DNA from 2 places in the Mesorhizobium sp. M0410 genome. Region 2 is predicted to be linked to the other one. Evidence: riboswitches for the same ligand, from Rfam matches in the RefSeq annotation. Region 2 holds a riboswitch; the other holds the start of a gene.
The links. Region 2 has a riboswitch for cobalamin ahead of NKI63_RS11175 (CbtB domain-containing protein). Riboswitches for the same ligand answer to the same signal wherever they lie in the genome.

Region 1 (5,784 bases), on a different contig from region 2:
TCTCGATCGGCTACAGCGGCGACTGGAACGCTGCAGAGGCCATGATCGCCGGCGCCGACACATGGTACAGCGTCCTCGCCGGCATCCTGCCCGAGGTCTGCGTGAAGATCGTCACGGCGGCGCAACAGGGCGATGCGGCCGAAGCGCGACGGATCGATGCCACGCTTGCGCCGCTCTGGAGCCTCTTCAAGGAGTTCTCGAGCCTTCGCGTCGTCTATGCACTTGCCGAATTGCTCGACATTTGCCGTGCCGACCCCCCGCGTCCCATCCTGCCTCTGCCCTCAGCAGCGAAGCGCCAGATCGCCGTCGCGTTGGAACGCTTGCCATCGGATACCAGCCGGTGAACAGCGAACCCGGCGGACAGTGAAAGGAACTGTCATGTACTTACCCGCTCATTTCGATGAACCGAGCCGAGAAGTCCTTTACGAACTGATCGAGAACAACGCACTCGGCGTTCTGATAACCATGGCTGGAGCGGTCTCGACGCCGATCACATCCCCTTCGAACTCGACACGTCACAGGGAGAAAACGGTACCCTTTACTCCTGCGCGACTAGTACACGTGCCGAAGGAAAGTGCACATTCTCGCTCGAGTGACTTATTTCAAAGGATGTGATCGCGTTTTGGCACATTCACGGCCGACATGCGGCAGCCGGTGACTCACCACATGGTGAGCAACCAGGAAACCCTCCGGCCTACACTTTCTCCCGGAGCGCACGTGCTGCATCGACCATGTTCATGAGGGCAGGGCGGACCTCCTCCCATTTGCGTGTTTTGAGGCCACAGTCCGGGTTTACCCACAGTTGGGAATCCGACAGTCGCTCGCGGGCAAGCATGACGAGATCCGAAATCTCCCCGACTTCCGGGACACGTGGTGAGTGAATGTCGTAGACTCCGGGCCCGATTTCGTTCGGATATTTGGAGCTCGTGAAGGCGTCCAGCAGTTCCATTTTCGAGCGCGACGTCTCAATCGAAATTACATCCGCATCCATTTCGGCGATCGCGTCGATGATCTCGTTGAACTCCGAATAGCACATGTGGGTATGGATTTGAGTCGCGTCCTTTACAGCCGTTGAAGCGATCCGGAAGCATTCGACAGCCCAGTCGAGATAGTTTTTCCAGTCAGACTGGCGCAGTGGCAATCCTTCGCGAAACGCGGCCTCATCGATCTGGATCATCCTTGCGCCGGACCATTCGAGATCCGTCACTTCGTCGCGGATGGCAAGCGCGATCTGGCGGCATGCCTCGGAGCGGGGTACGTCGTCGCGAACAAAAGACCAGTTGAGAATGGTCACTGGGCCTGTGAGCATTCCCTTCACAGGGTATTCCGTAAGCGACTGGGCGAATTGCCACCAGGGCAGCGTCATCGGATTGGGCCTCGATACGTCGCCGAAGATGATGGGGGGGCGCACGTAACGCGACCCATAGCTCTGCACCCAGGCATGCTGGGTGAAGGCGAAGCCGGACAGCTGCTCGCCGAAATGCTGTACCATGTCGTTTCGTTCGAACTCACCGTGCACCAGCACGTCCAGCCCGATCTCTTCCTGCCAGCGAATTGCAGCCTCGATCTCCTTCTTCAGGAAGGTCTCATAGTCGACATAGCTCAGCTGGCCCTTCGCATGAGCGGCCCGCGCCCTGCGTACCTGCGGCGTCTGCGGGAAGGACCCGATGGTCGTCGTCGGGAACGGCGGCAGCCCGAGCGTGCCGGCCTGGACTCTGGAGCGCTCGGCAAAAGCGCTCTCTCGTCGCTTCATGCTGTCGTCAATGCTGGCGATCCGTCCCTCAACAAGCGGGTCATGGATCTTCGTGGATGTCACGCGAGTGGCGGCAGCCTCGGCAGACGCTTTCAACGCGCCTGCCACCGCATCCCTGCCTTGAGTCAGGGCCCGGGCCAGCAACACCAACTCGTCGGTCTTCTGGGCCGCGAAGGCGAGCCACGACCTGATGTCCGCGTCGAGTTCGGTCTCCATGCGCAGGTCGATCGGCACGTGCAGCATCGAGCAAGAAGGCGCGATCTCGACGCGGTCCAAGGGCCAGCCGGCGACGATCGGTTTGATGCGGTCGAGAATGGCGGGCAGGTTCGCACGCCAGACGTTGCGGCCATCGATCAAGCCAAGCGAGAGCACCAGATCCTTCGGTGCGAGCCGACCCACGGTTTCCAGTTGCTCGGGAGCGCGCACGAGATCAATATGCAGCCCGGCCAGGGGCAGAGAAACCGCGGTTTCGAGATTGTCTCCCAGCGGCCCGAAATACGTAGCCAGCATGATTTTCAACTCGGGCGCGGCTTTCGACAGCTGGCTATAGGCGAATTCGAACGCAGCTCGTTCGTTCGGGTTCAGATCGAGGACAAGCGCTGGCTCATCGATCTGCACCCAGTCGGCTCCCGACAGCTTCAGCCTCTGCACGAGTTGCTCGTAGACGGGCAGCAGCCGCGGCAGGAGCGCGATGGGATCGAATCCTTCGGCAGGCGATTTCGCCAGCTTGAGGAAGGTGATCGGTCCAAGGATGACTGGGCGTGTGTGAATGCCGAGAGCTTTAGCCTCGAGGAAGAAGTCGACCGGTTTCGTCGACGAGAGGGCGAACGTCTGATCATCGTCGAGTTCCGGCACAATGTAGTGATAATTGGTGTCAAACCACTTGGTCATTTCCATCGCGGTTACATCAGGCCCATGAGCCGCGTGCTGGTGACCAGCGTGTCCACAATCCTCCGTCTGACCCTGGTTGCCGCGCGCCATTGCGAAGTAGATGTCAAGTGGGACCTCGCCGCTATTCCAGCCGTAACGGGATGGAACGGCGCCGACCATGGCTGCGGTGTCGAGCACATGGTCGTAGAGCGAGAAGTCGTTCGACGGGATTTTCGACACGCCGCGATCGTGCTGCTCCTCCCAGCTAGCGGCACGGAGCGCCTTCGCCGTCGTGAGAAGGTCGGCGGCGGAAGATTTTCCGGACCAGTAACTTTCAAGCGCGAATTTCAGTTCTCGCCGACGACCGAAGCGCGGCACGCCGAGCGTTGCTACAGGAATTTGCTGAGAGACAGTCATGCCATACCCCGATGGTTGGGGCGTCGGTGACAAGGAAGGCGCTAGCGGGCCGGCACGAACGCCAGGCTGCAGCGGCCACCGAGACACCCCGCCCGTGGACGTAATTCGCCGTGGCAGGTCTCCTGGCTCGCGGGGTCATAGCCTCTACCCGTCTTCCCAAGGCTATTCGCCTCAGTGACATGAGTGGGGTTGGCTCGCCGCTAACAGTTGCGGGGGCAGCGCCGGCATCGCACCGGCTTCCCTCTTAGCTCCGCTGCGGCAGCGCCGTACGGAGAACCACGACTCGGGAGACAATTACAACAGTTCGCTTCTTTGTCAACGCCGCATAAAGAAATGTTTATGTCGTTATGTTAAATTTCCGTTGGCATGTTCCCATAGGTCGCCTCGAAAGCGAAAACTGTGGGAGCCTTGAGCGGCCGGTAAATCAAAGCAATGACGCACATCGCTCTTCGCCAGGAGGATAGGAGTTCGTCGGCTGCCGGCGGCAAACATACCGGCAAGCGCCGTGGTGCTGCTTCCCGCATCATGCGAACGCCACCTCGGCATCGAACTTCGGCTCCGAGGTTCCGACCGCTTCTTTGGTGATCTGCTCGCGACCACATTCGACTCCATGGCGAGGCTGTTGCCCATGTGGAAGGTGTTGGCCGTGATGCCCTCGGTGGCACGACACAACGATTTCGAGGGGAGCACCGGAGGCCCGGTATAGCGGCGTGTTGCGAAGGGTCGAGGCCAACGTTCTGCTCGTTCGCAGCCACCGGCTCAAGGTAACCCGGCTCAAACCACCGGGCCAGCTCAAGTCCTGTCCAAATGAGGCCTGAGCGGCAAATCGTCGTGCACGCGCACGGTTTGGCGTTCGATCTTGTGATGCGTCTTGGGCGGGCAATCGCCACGGTGCAGCGCTTCCAGGCGCGCAACGATTTCGCCGTCATCCTGGGTCTGCCTGTTGTTGTGGCGAACATACTCGACCCAGGTTGGCACATGATAGCACTCGGTCCATAGTTCTGGCTTTTCCAGGTCACGCAGCAACGCCCATTGTCTGGCGCCATCTCGCAGCCGGGCTTTTCGCCACGATGTCATCACACTGAGAAATTCTGGGACATCTCTCTGATCGATACGATAATCGACCATCACCATGATCGGACCGCTTCGTGGCCGCAGGTCAAGTTGCAGCGTCGGTTCGCTGAACTTGTTGGTCGGATCCAGATTGAGCGTTTCGAAATCCGGCTGACGCAGAACGATCCCCATCAGTCCACCAATCACAAGAACCACGCTGGCGACGAGGAAGGCTCCCGAAACACCTTGGACATCCGCCAGTTCGCCCCAAAGCCAGCTTCCCGCCGCCATGCCGCCGTATGTGGCCGTCTGATAGAGAGACAGGGCGCGTCCAACCACCCACCGCGGCGCCGAAAGCTGCACTGTGACGTTAAACAGCGAGAATGATTGAATCCAGGCCGCACCGGCTGGCATGAGGAGCAGACAGCTCAGCCAAACGTGCTCGCTCCATGCCAGAAAGAAGCAGCTGATCGCCAATATAAAGAACGCACCGCGAATGACCCATTCGTTGGAGAGAACTTCTCGGACCCGCCCGATGAGGAGCGCGCCGCAAATCGCTCCCAAGCCGAAGAAGCCAAGCATCACGCCGTAGGTGACCGCGGTCCCTTTGACCTGTTCGCGAGCAACCAACGGCAGGAGAGCCAAAATGACAACGGCGGTGAGGCCGAAAATGAAACTCCGGCACATCACCTTGAGAAGGTTCGGCGACAAGAGCACGTAACGGAAGCCCGCCGCCATCGCACTGCCGAAAGCCTCCCGCGGCAGCGCTTGTCGTGCCCGTACGGCTTTCCACCGCAACAGCGCAGCGATCAGAGCGAAGTAGCAAAAGACGTTAAAGAGGAACGCGAAGGCCGCACCGGCTGTGGCCACGATTATGCCGCCAATCGCCGGCCCGATGCTGCGCATGAGATTGTAGCTCATGCCGTTGAGCGCAACCGCGCTAGGCAGGTGTTCGCGAGGCAGGATATCCCCCATCGAGGCTTGCCAAGAGGGATCGTGCAATGCCCAACCACAGCCGATCAGGAAGGTGAGACCCAGAAGGATCCAGGGTGTCATTTCCCCCGCATAGGTCAGGAACGCCAGGAAGGCGGATACGCAGACCATCAGCAGTTGCGCAGTCAACATGATCCGGCGACGGTCAAAGTTGTCCGCGAGCGCTCCCGCCGCGAGGGAGAAGATCATGTAGGGGAGGGTGGTCGATGACTGGACGAGCGCCACCATTCCATGGGAGGTGGCGATGCTGGTCATCAGCCAAGCCGCCGCCACACCTTCCACCAGGGTGCCAAGGTTCGAAACGAGTGCAGCCGACCATAGCGAACGGAAGGTCTTGTGCTGAAAAGGAACGAGTGAAGATGTTCTCTTCGCCATTGTGGGAAGCTTCGGGATCGAGCGCGGGGCTGGATTTGGTTCGCCTCACTCAACCATGGCCTCGCCGTACAAGCCAAGCTGCCACAGTGGCGCGCCTGCTAACCCAGAAAACTTGGCGGCCTTACAGGCATGCGCAGGACGCGCGAAGCCGCTCAAATCTCCCCAGATGGGTCAGCCATCGAAGACCGGCATCACTTGCCCGTTGAGCGGCTATACGATAATGCTCCGCGCTAAGCAGGAAGCGCCAAAAATTCGAGCGGCGACTTCATTCTCCTATTCAGGAAGGAACTATGAGGCGGCAGACGCGACCATTCACCGTGGAA
Region 2 (5,784 bases):
GATGAAGACCAGCGGGTTTGCCCAGCGGCCGGGCGCCAAGGCCGACAGCCGCGTCAGTGCGCCGGAGGTGGCGGCGAGCTTGGTAACCGCGATGCCGGCAAGTACGGCGCCGAACCAGGGCAGCAGCGGAACGTAGTCATTGGAGCGCGGGTTGGTCGCCGACAGGCCGACCCACCACAAAGCCGGATGATCGAAAAGCTCGGATCGCAAGTAGAAAGGCGCGGCGATAACGAGGGCCGCCACGGCAAGCGTCAGCAGCGCCGGCAGCCGCAGGAACGCCAGGCCGAGCAAGCTGGCGAGCGCGATCTCGTGCAATATGCCGAAGAAGATGAAGCCGTCGGGCGTGGCGATGCGGGTGACCAGCGATATTGCGAGCGCTGCCCCGGCAACCATGGCGAAGCGCTTCCAGAAGCCGGTCCAGCGGATTTTTTTGCCATGGGCGAGATAGAGGCTGATGCCGACCAGGAACAGGAAGCTCGAGGCGATGCAGCGCGCGTAGATTTTCCACCAGCCGAAGGCGGTGAGGCCGGGATCGGTGTAGCCGAAGAATTCGAGGTCCCAGGTGAAATGATAGCTCGCCATGGCAAGCAATGCGATGCCGCGTGCAATGTCGATAGCGGCGATGCGCTTCGACTTCGGTTGATCCTGAACGGCTGCGCTCGGCGTGTCGATGCTCATTGGTCTCGCTGTCTTGGTTCAGCCCCGGCAAGACGACTATCACGGTTGCCACCGTCAAAAGAAGCAGGGCCTTGCGTCGCGTTGGTGACGGTCGGCGTCAGGGCTGCTTTAGGCCAGAGCCGGAAAGCCTTTGGCCGGCTTCGCTTTTTGCCGTGAAGGCGTCGGTTTCCTGTTACCCGGCCAGGAATCGCCGCGGCAGATTTGTGCTCCAACCCTGCTTCGGGCGATTCGGCTTCGGGGAACACAATGGCTACCCATGTGCGCCATCCGATCTGGCTTGCGGCCTTGCGGCCGGCGGATGCCCGCACCTTCGCCTCGCTCTATGCGGTCGAATCCTTCGCGCGCGCCACCGTGTCCAGCGTCATCCCGATCCAGGCCTATGAGATACTGCACAACGAGCAGATTGTTTCGATCCTCTACACGATCGTGGCGATGCTCGGCCTGTCGGCGACGCTGTTCATGCCGATGCTGATCGCCCGCTTTGCCCGGCGCTGGGTCTATACCGCCGGCGCCTGCCTGCTGGCCGCCGGCTCGCTGTTCTTCGTCACCCATACGCTGGCCGGCCAGGTGGTGGGCATGCTCTGCCGCGTCGTCGGCGCCGGCGCGCTGGCGATCACGCTCAACCTCTACATCATGGACCATATCCGCAAGACCGATTTCATGCAGGCCGAGTCGCTGCGCATGGCGTGGTCGATGCTTGCCTGGACCGCCGGGCCGACCCTCGGCATTTACCTCTACACGCGTTTCGGCATCTATGCCGCGCATGGCGCGGTGGCCGTCTTCGCCATGGCTTTGCTGGCGCTGTTCTGGACCTACCGGCTTGGCGATAACCCGTCGATCCGCCCCGGCAAGACGCGGCCGGTCAATCCGCTGGCCAATATCGGCCGCTTCGTCGCGCAGCCAAGGCTGAGGCTGGCCTGGCTGATCGCCTTCGGCCGCTCCTGCTTCTGGACGACGTTCTTCGTCTATGGGCCGCTGTTCATGGTGATCACCGGCGAGGGCAAGCTCGCCGGCGGCCTCTTGGTTTCGGCCGGCAATGCGCTTTTGTTCATGGCCATCTTCTGGGGCAGGGCAGGAAAGCGTTTCGGCGGCCGGCGCACCATGACGTTCGCCTATTTCGCGATGTCGGCAACGCTGCTGGCGGCCGGCGCCGTCGGCGAGGCCGCACCGCTCATCACCGGCGCCTTGCTGCTTTGCGGTGCCTTCTTCACCATCGCGCTGGATGCGCTGGGCTCGACCGCCTTCATGCGCTCGGTGCGCTCGTATGAGCGGGCACAGATGGCGGCGGTCTACCGCACCTATCTCGACTTTTCCGAACTGACGCCGCCGCTGGTCTATTCCGTGGTGCTGGCGTTCTTCCGCCTGGGCGCGGTTTTCGCGACCCTCGGCCTGCTGGCGGCGATCTGCGGCTTCGTCACCTGGCGCTATCTGCCCAAATCGCTTTGATGTTCGAGCGCCGCATGGCGCTCGCGCACCCAATTGTGGAAGCGGTGCAGTGCCGCATCGAACGCAGGCCGTTCTGTTCGACCGCGCAGATCGCGACGTCGCGGCGCCAGTTCTCCGGTTTGGCGAGGCGGCGCATTCGCCACACGATCCGGCGGAATTTGGTTTGCCGGGCGCGGCGATTCTGCCTATAGTCGCTGATGTCGTCGGTTCCGTTTTGGAACCAAGAGGGAATGCGGTGCGGGCGAAATTGTTTGCCCAATGCCGTGGCTGCCCCCGCAACTGTGTGCGGTAGTCCTCTCCATATGCCACTGAAGGTTCGCCTTCGGGAAGGTGGGGAAGGGCGCTGATCCGCGAGCCAGGAGACCTGCCGGCGACAGGAAACTGACTTCTATGCCCTCGGGTGGAGGGCGAAAGGACAAGACATGAATACCGCTTCCGTCTCGCTCGGCACTTCCGTCTCCTCGCAGTCGCGTTTCATGCAGCTGGCGCTTGCTGCATTCCTCGGCATTTTCGTCATGGGCTTTGTCGGCTTCTCGCATATCGATGCGGTCCACAATGCCGCGCACGACTATCGCCACTCGATGGGCTTTCCCTGCCACTGACAAGGGGCTGACATCATGACACTGTTTCGCAACGTCGTGTTCATCGCGGCGATCGCAGGGCTTGTGGCCGGCGTCGTTCTCGCCTGCATGCAGGCCTACGCCACGGTGCCGCTCATCCTGAAAGCGGAAGTCTACGAACAGGCCGGCGGCGGCCATGACCATGCCGCGGCACCTGCGGCACCGGCCGAAAACGCCGCCGGCACGATGGCTATGAGCAGCGCCGCGCCGGCACCGGCTGAAGCAATGGCTCCGGCGGAAGACGAAGGCTGGGCGCCGGCCGACGGCTTCGAGCGCTTTGGCTTCAGCGTCGTTGCCAATATCGTCACCGGCATTGGCTTCGCACTGGTCCTGGTCGCGGTTTCGGAATTCGCCGGCGGCATCGGCAATTGGCGCCAGGGCCTGTTCTGGGGGCTGGCCGGCTTTGCCGTGTTCACGCTGGCGCCCGGCCTCGGCCTGGCGCCGGAACTGCCGGCGATGCCCGTGGCCGACCTTGTCCAACGCCAGATCTGGTGGTGGGCAACAGTGGTGGCGACAGCGGCCGGTCTCGGCCTTATCGCCTTCCGCAGATCGCTGCCGCTGGCGATCCTTGCCGTGGCGTTGATCGTTGCGCCGCATATTGTCGGCGCGCCGCAGCCCGACAGTTTCGAGACGGCGATCCCGGAAGGCCTGCATCATCAGTTCGTGGTGGCGGTGACGCTGACCAATCTGGTGTTCTGGCTGGTGCTCGGTATGGTCGTCGGGCTGGTGCGCGGACGCTTCACCGGCGCGGCAACCAGCCTGCGCGACAGCTTTGCCTGACCGCGCTGCCGGGGCGCTGACCCTGGTCATCGGCGGTGCGCGCTCCGGCAAGAGCGCGCATGCCGAGAGGCTGGTGAGCGCCTGTCCGGCGCCGTGGAGCTATATCGCCACAGCGCAAGCCTATGACGAGGAGATGCGTCAGCGCATCGCGCGGCACCGCTCGCGACGAGGCGATGGCTGGACGACCATCGAGGCGCCGCTCGACCTTGCCGGCGCGATCGAGGCACTGCCCGACGGCCAGCCGGTGCTGATCGACTGCCTCACGCTGTGGCTGACCAACCACATGCTGGCCGGCCATGATGTCGAGGCCGAATGCCGAAGGCTGGCCGATGTGCTGTCGCGGCCGCGCGGCCCGTGGTTCGTGGTGTCCAACGAGGTCGGCCAGGGCATCGTGCCGGACAATGCGCTGGCAAGACGGTTTCGCGATGCCGCCGGCCGGCTGAACCAGGACGTCGCGGCGGTCGCCAGCACCGTGCTTTTGATGGTGGCGGGGCTGCCGCTCAAGGTGAAATGACATGGCTGATACTATCAATCCCAAGACCATTGAACAGGGGGACGAGGAACGCCACCGCGCCAAGATGGCCAAGCGCAAGGCGGTGCAGGACGCCGAGGTTGCAGCCAAGACGGTCGAGAAGGGGCTGTTGATCGTCAACACCGGGCCGGGCAAGGGCAAGACCACGGCCGCCTTCGGTCTGGCGCTCAGGATGCTCGGCTACGGCAAGCGCGTCGGCGTCGTCCAGTTCATCAAGGGCAGATGGCACACCGGCGAGAAGGACGTGTTTTCCAGTTTTGGCGATCGCGTCGTCTGGTACGCGATGGGCGAGGGCTTTACCTGGGAGACGCAGGACCTGAAACGCGACATCGCGGCGGCCGAGGCCGCCTGGGCGAAGGCGCTCGAGCTGATGGCCGAGCCGTCGATCAGCCTGGTGGTGCTCGACGAGTTGAACATCGCGCTGCGTTACGACTATCTCGACCTCGAAAAGGTGGTCGCGGCGCTGAAGTCACGCCGCGAAGGCTTGCATATCGTCGTCACCGGCCGCAACGCCAAGCCGGCACTGGTCGAGGCGGCCGACCTGGTCACCGAGATGGCCGTGACCAAGCACCACTTCTCCGCCGGCGTGAAGGCGCAGCAGGGGATTGAGTTCTGAGGGGTGTTGCTGGTTTGTCAAGGTCAGCGCTGCCCCTCATCGCCTGCCGGCGACTTCTCCCCGTGAAGGACGGGGACAAGGAGCTAGCCGCAACGCTGGCGATCTCCCTCTCCCTGTCTTTTCACGGGGAGCTAAGGCTGAGGGGCAGCGCCGACCTGAACCGATTATTTGAGGCGTTGCCCTATTTTGTTCTTGCTTTGTGCCGGCAGCTATGCTATTAATTTCGCTATGGTGCTAATTGGCTCCAACGACCCGCCGCTTGGCGGGTTTTTTGTTTCCGTCGATCTCGAGCGCAGGTCACGCCAAGATAACAACCACTGCGACCACCCCGAACAGCGCAATCAGCAGCAAGTCGGCGACCTGGTAGAGTTTCAGCGCCCGTCGGACGTCGGTGCTCTCGACATCGTCGCGGCGGCCGCCCTCGCCCATCAACGCGTCTTCGACCATCACGCCGTCGTAGGAACGGGGGCCGGCGAGCGCCAGGCCGAGCGCGCCGGCCATCGCTGCCTCCGGCCAGCCGGCATTGGGCGAGCGGTGTTTTTTCGCATCGCGCCGCACGGCGTGCCAGGCGGCTTTGGCGTCGGCGCCCTTGACCAGGAAAGCCGCAAGCACGATCAGCAGCGCCGTCAGCCGCGACGCCGGCAGGTTGATCCAGTCGTCGAAGCGCGCAGCCGCCCAGCCGAAGGCTTCGTGGCGCGGCGTGCGGTGGCCGATCATCGAATCGGCGGTGTTTGCGGCCTTGTAGGCGACGCCGCCGGCGAGCCCGCCAATACCGATCCAGAAGGCCGGCGCGACGACGCCGTCGGAGAAATTCTCGGCAAGACTTTCGATCGCTGCGCGGCAGACAGCGGCCCTGTCGAGCTTTTCCGGATCGCGGCCGACGATCCTGGAGACGGCGATGCGGCCCATGTCCAGTCCGCCGCTGTCGAGTGCGTCGGCCACCGCTTCGACATGCTCGGCCAGGCTCTTCTGCGACAGCAGCGACGTCGCCAGGATTGCGGTGACCAACAAGCCGAAGGGAATGCTCCAAAGCATGACTTCGATCCAGAAGGCGAGGGCGGCCGGCACCAGCACGATCACCAGCAGCGCGACGACGCCCCAGCGGCGACGGT

Region 1: another riboswitch for cobalamin. It lies ahead of metE (5-methyltetrahydropteroyltriglutamate--homocysteine S-methyltransferase); the one in region 2 lies ahead of NKI63_RS11175 (CbtB domain-containing protein).

What each region holds. Positions count from the first base shown of each region.
Region 1 is NZ_JAMYRN010000018.1:33,925-39,708, forward strand. It holds gene NKI63_RS23380 (dihydrodipicolinate synthase family protein) at 1-344, shown strand, start outside; gene metE (5-methyltetrahydropteroyltriglutamate--homocysteine S-methyltransferase) at 695-3,040, opposite strand; cobalamin riboswitch at 3,136-3,336, opposite strand; gene NKI63_RS23390 (MFS transporter) at 3,833-5,461, opposite strand; gene NKI63_RS23395 (transposase) at 5,752-5,784, shown strand, end outside.
Region 2 is NZ_JAMYRN010000006.1:265,353-271,136, reverse strand. It holds gene NKI63_RS11185 (heparan-alpha-glucosaminide N-acetyltransferase) at 1-678, opposite strand, end outside; gene NKI63_RS11180 (MFS transporter) at 925-2,124, shown strand; cobalamin riboswitch at 2,312-2,510, shown strand; gene NKI63_RS11175 (CbtB domain-containing protein) at 2,547-2,726, shown strand; gene NKI63_RS11170 (CbtA family protein) at 2,742-3,524, shown strand; gene cobU (bifunctional adenosylcobinamide kinase/adenosylcobinamide-phosphate guanylyltransferase) at 3,517-4,038, shown strand; gene cobO (cob(I)yrinic acid a,c-diamide adenosyltransferase) at 4,040-4,672, shown strand; gene cbiB (adenosylcobinamide-phosphate synthase CbiB) at 4,970-5,784, opposite strand, start outside.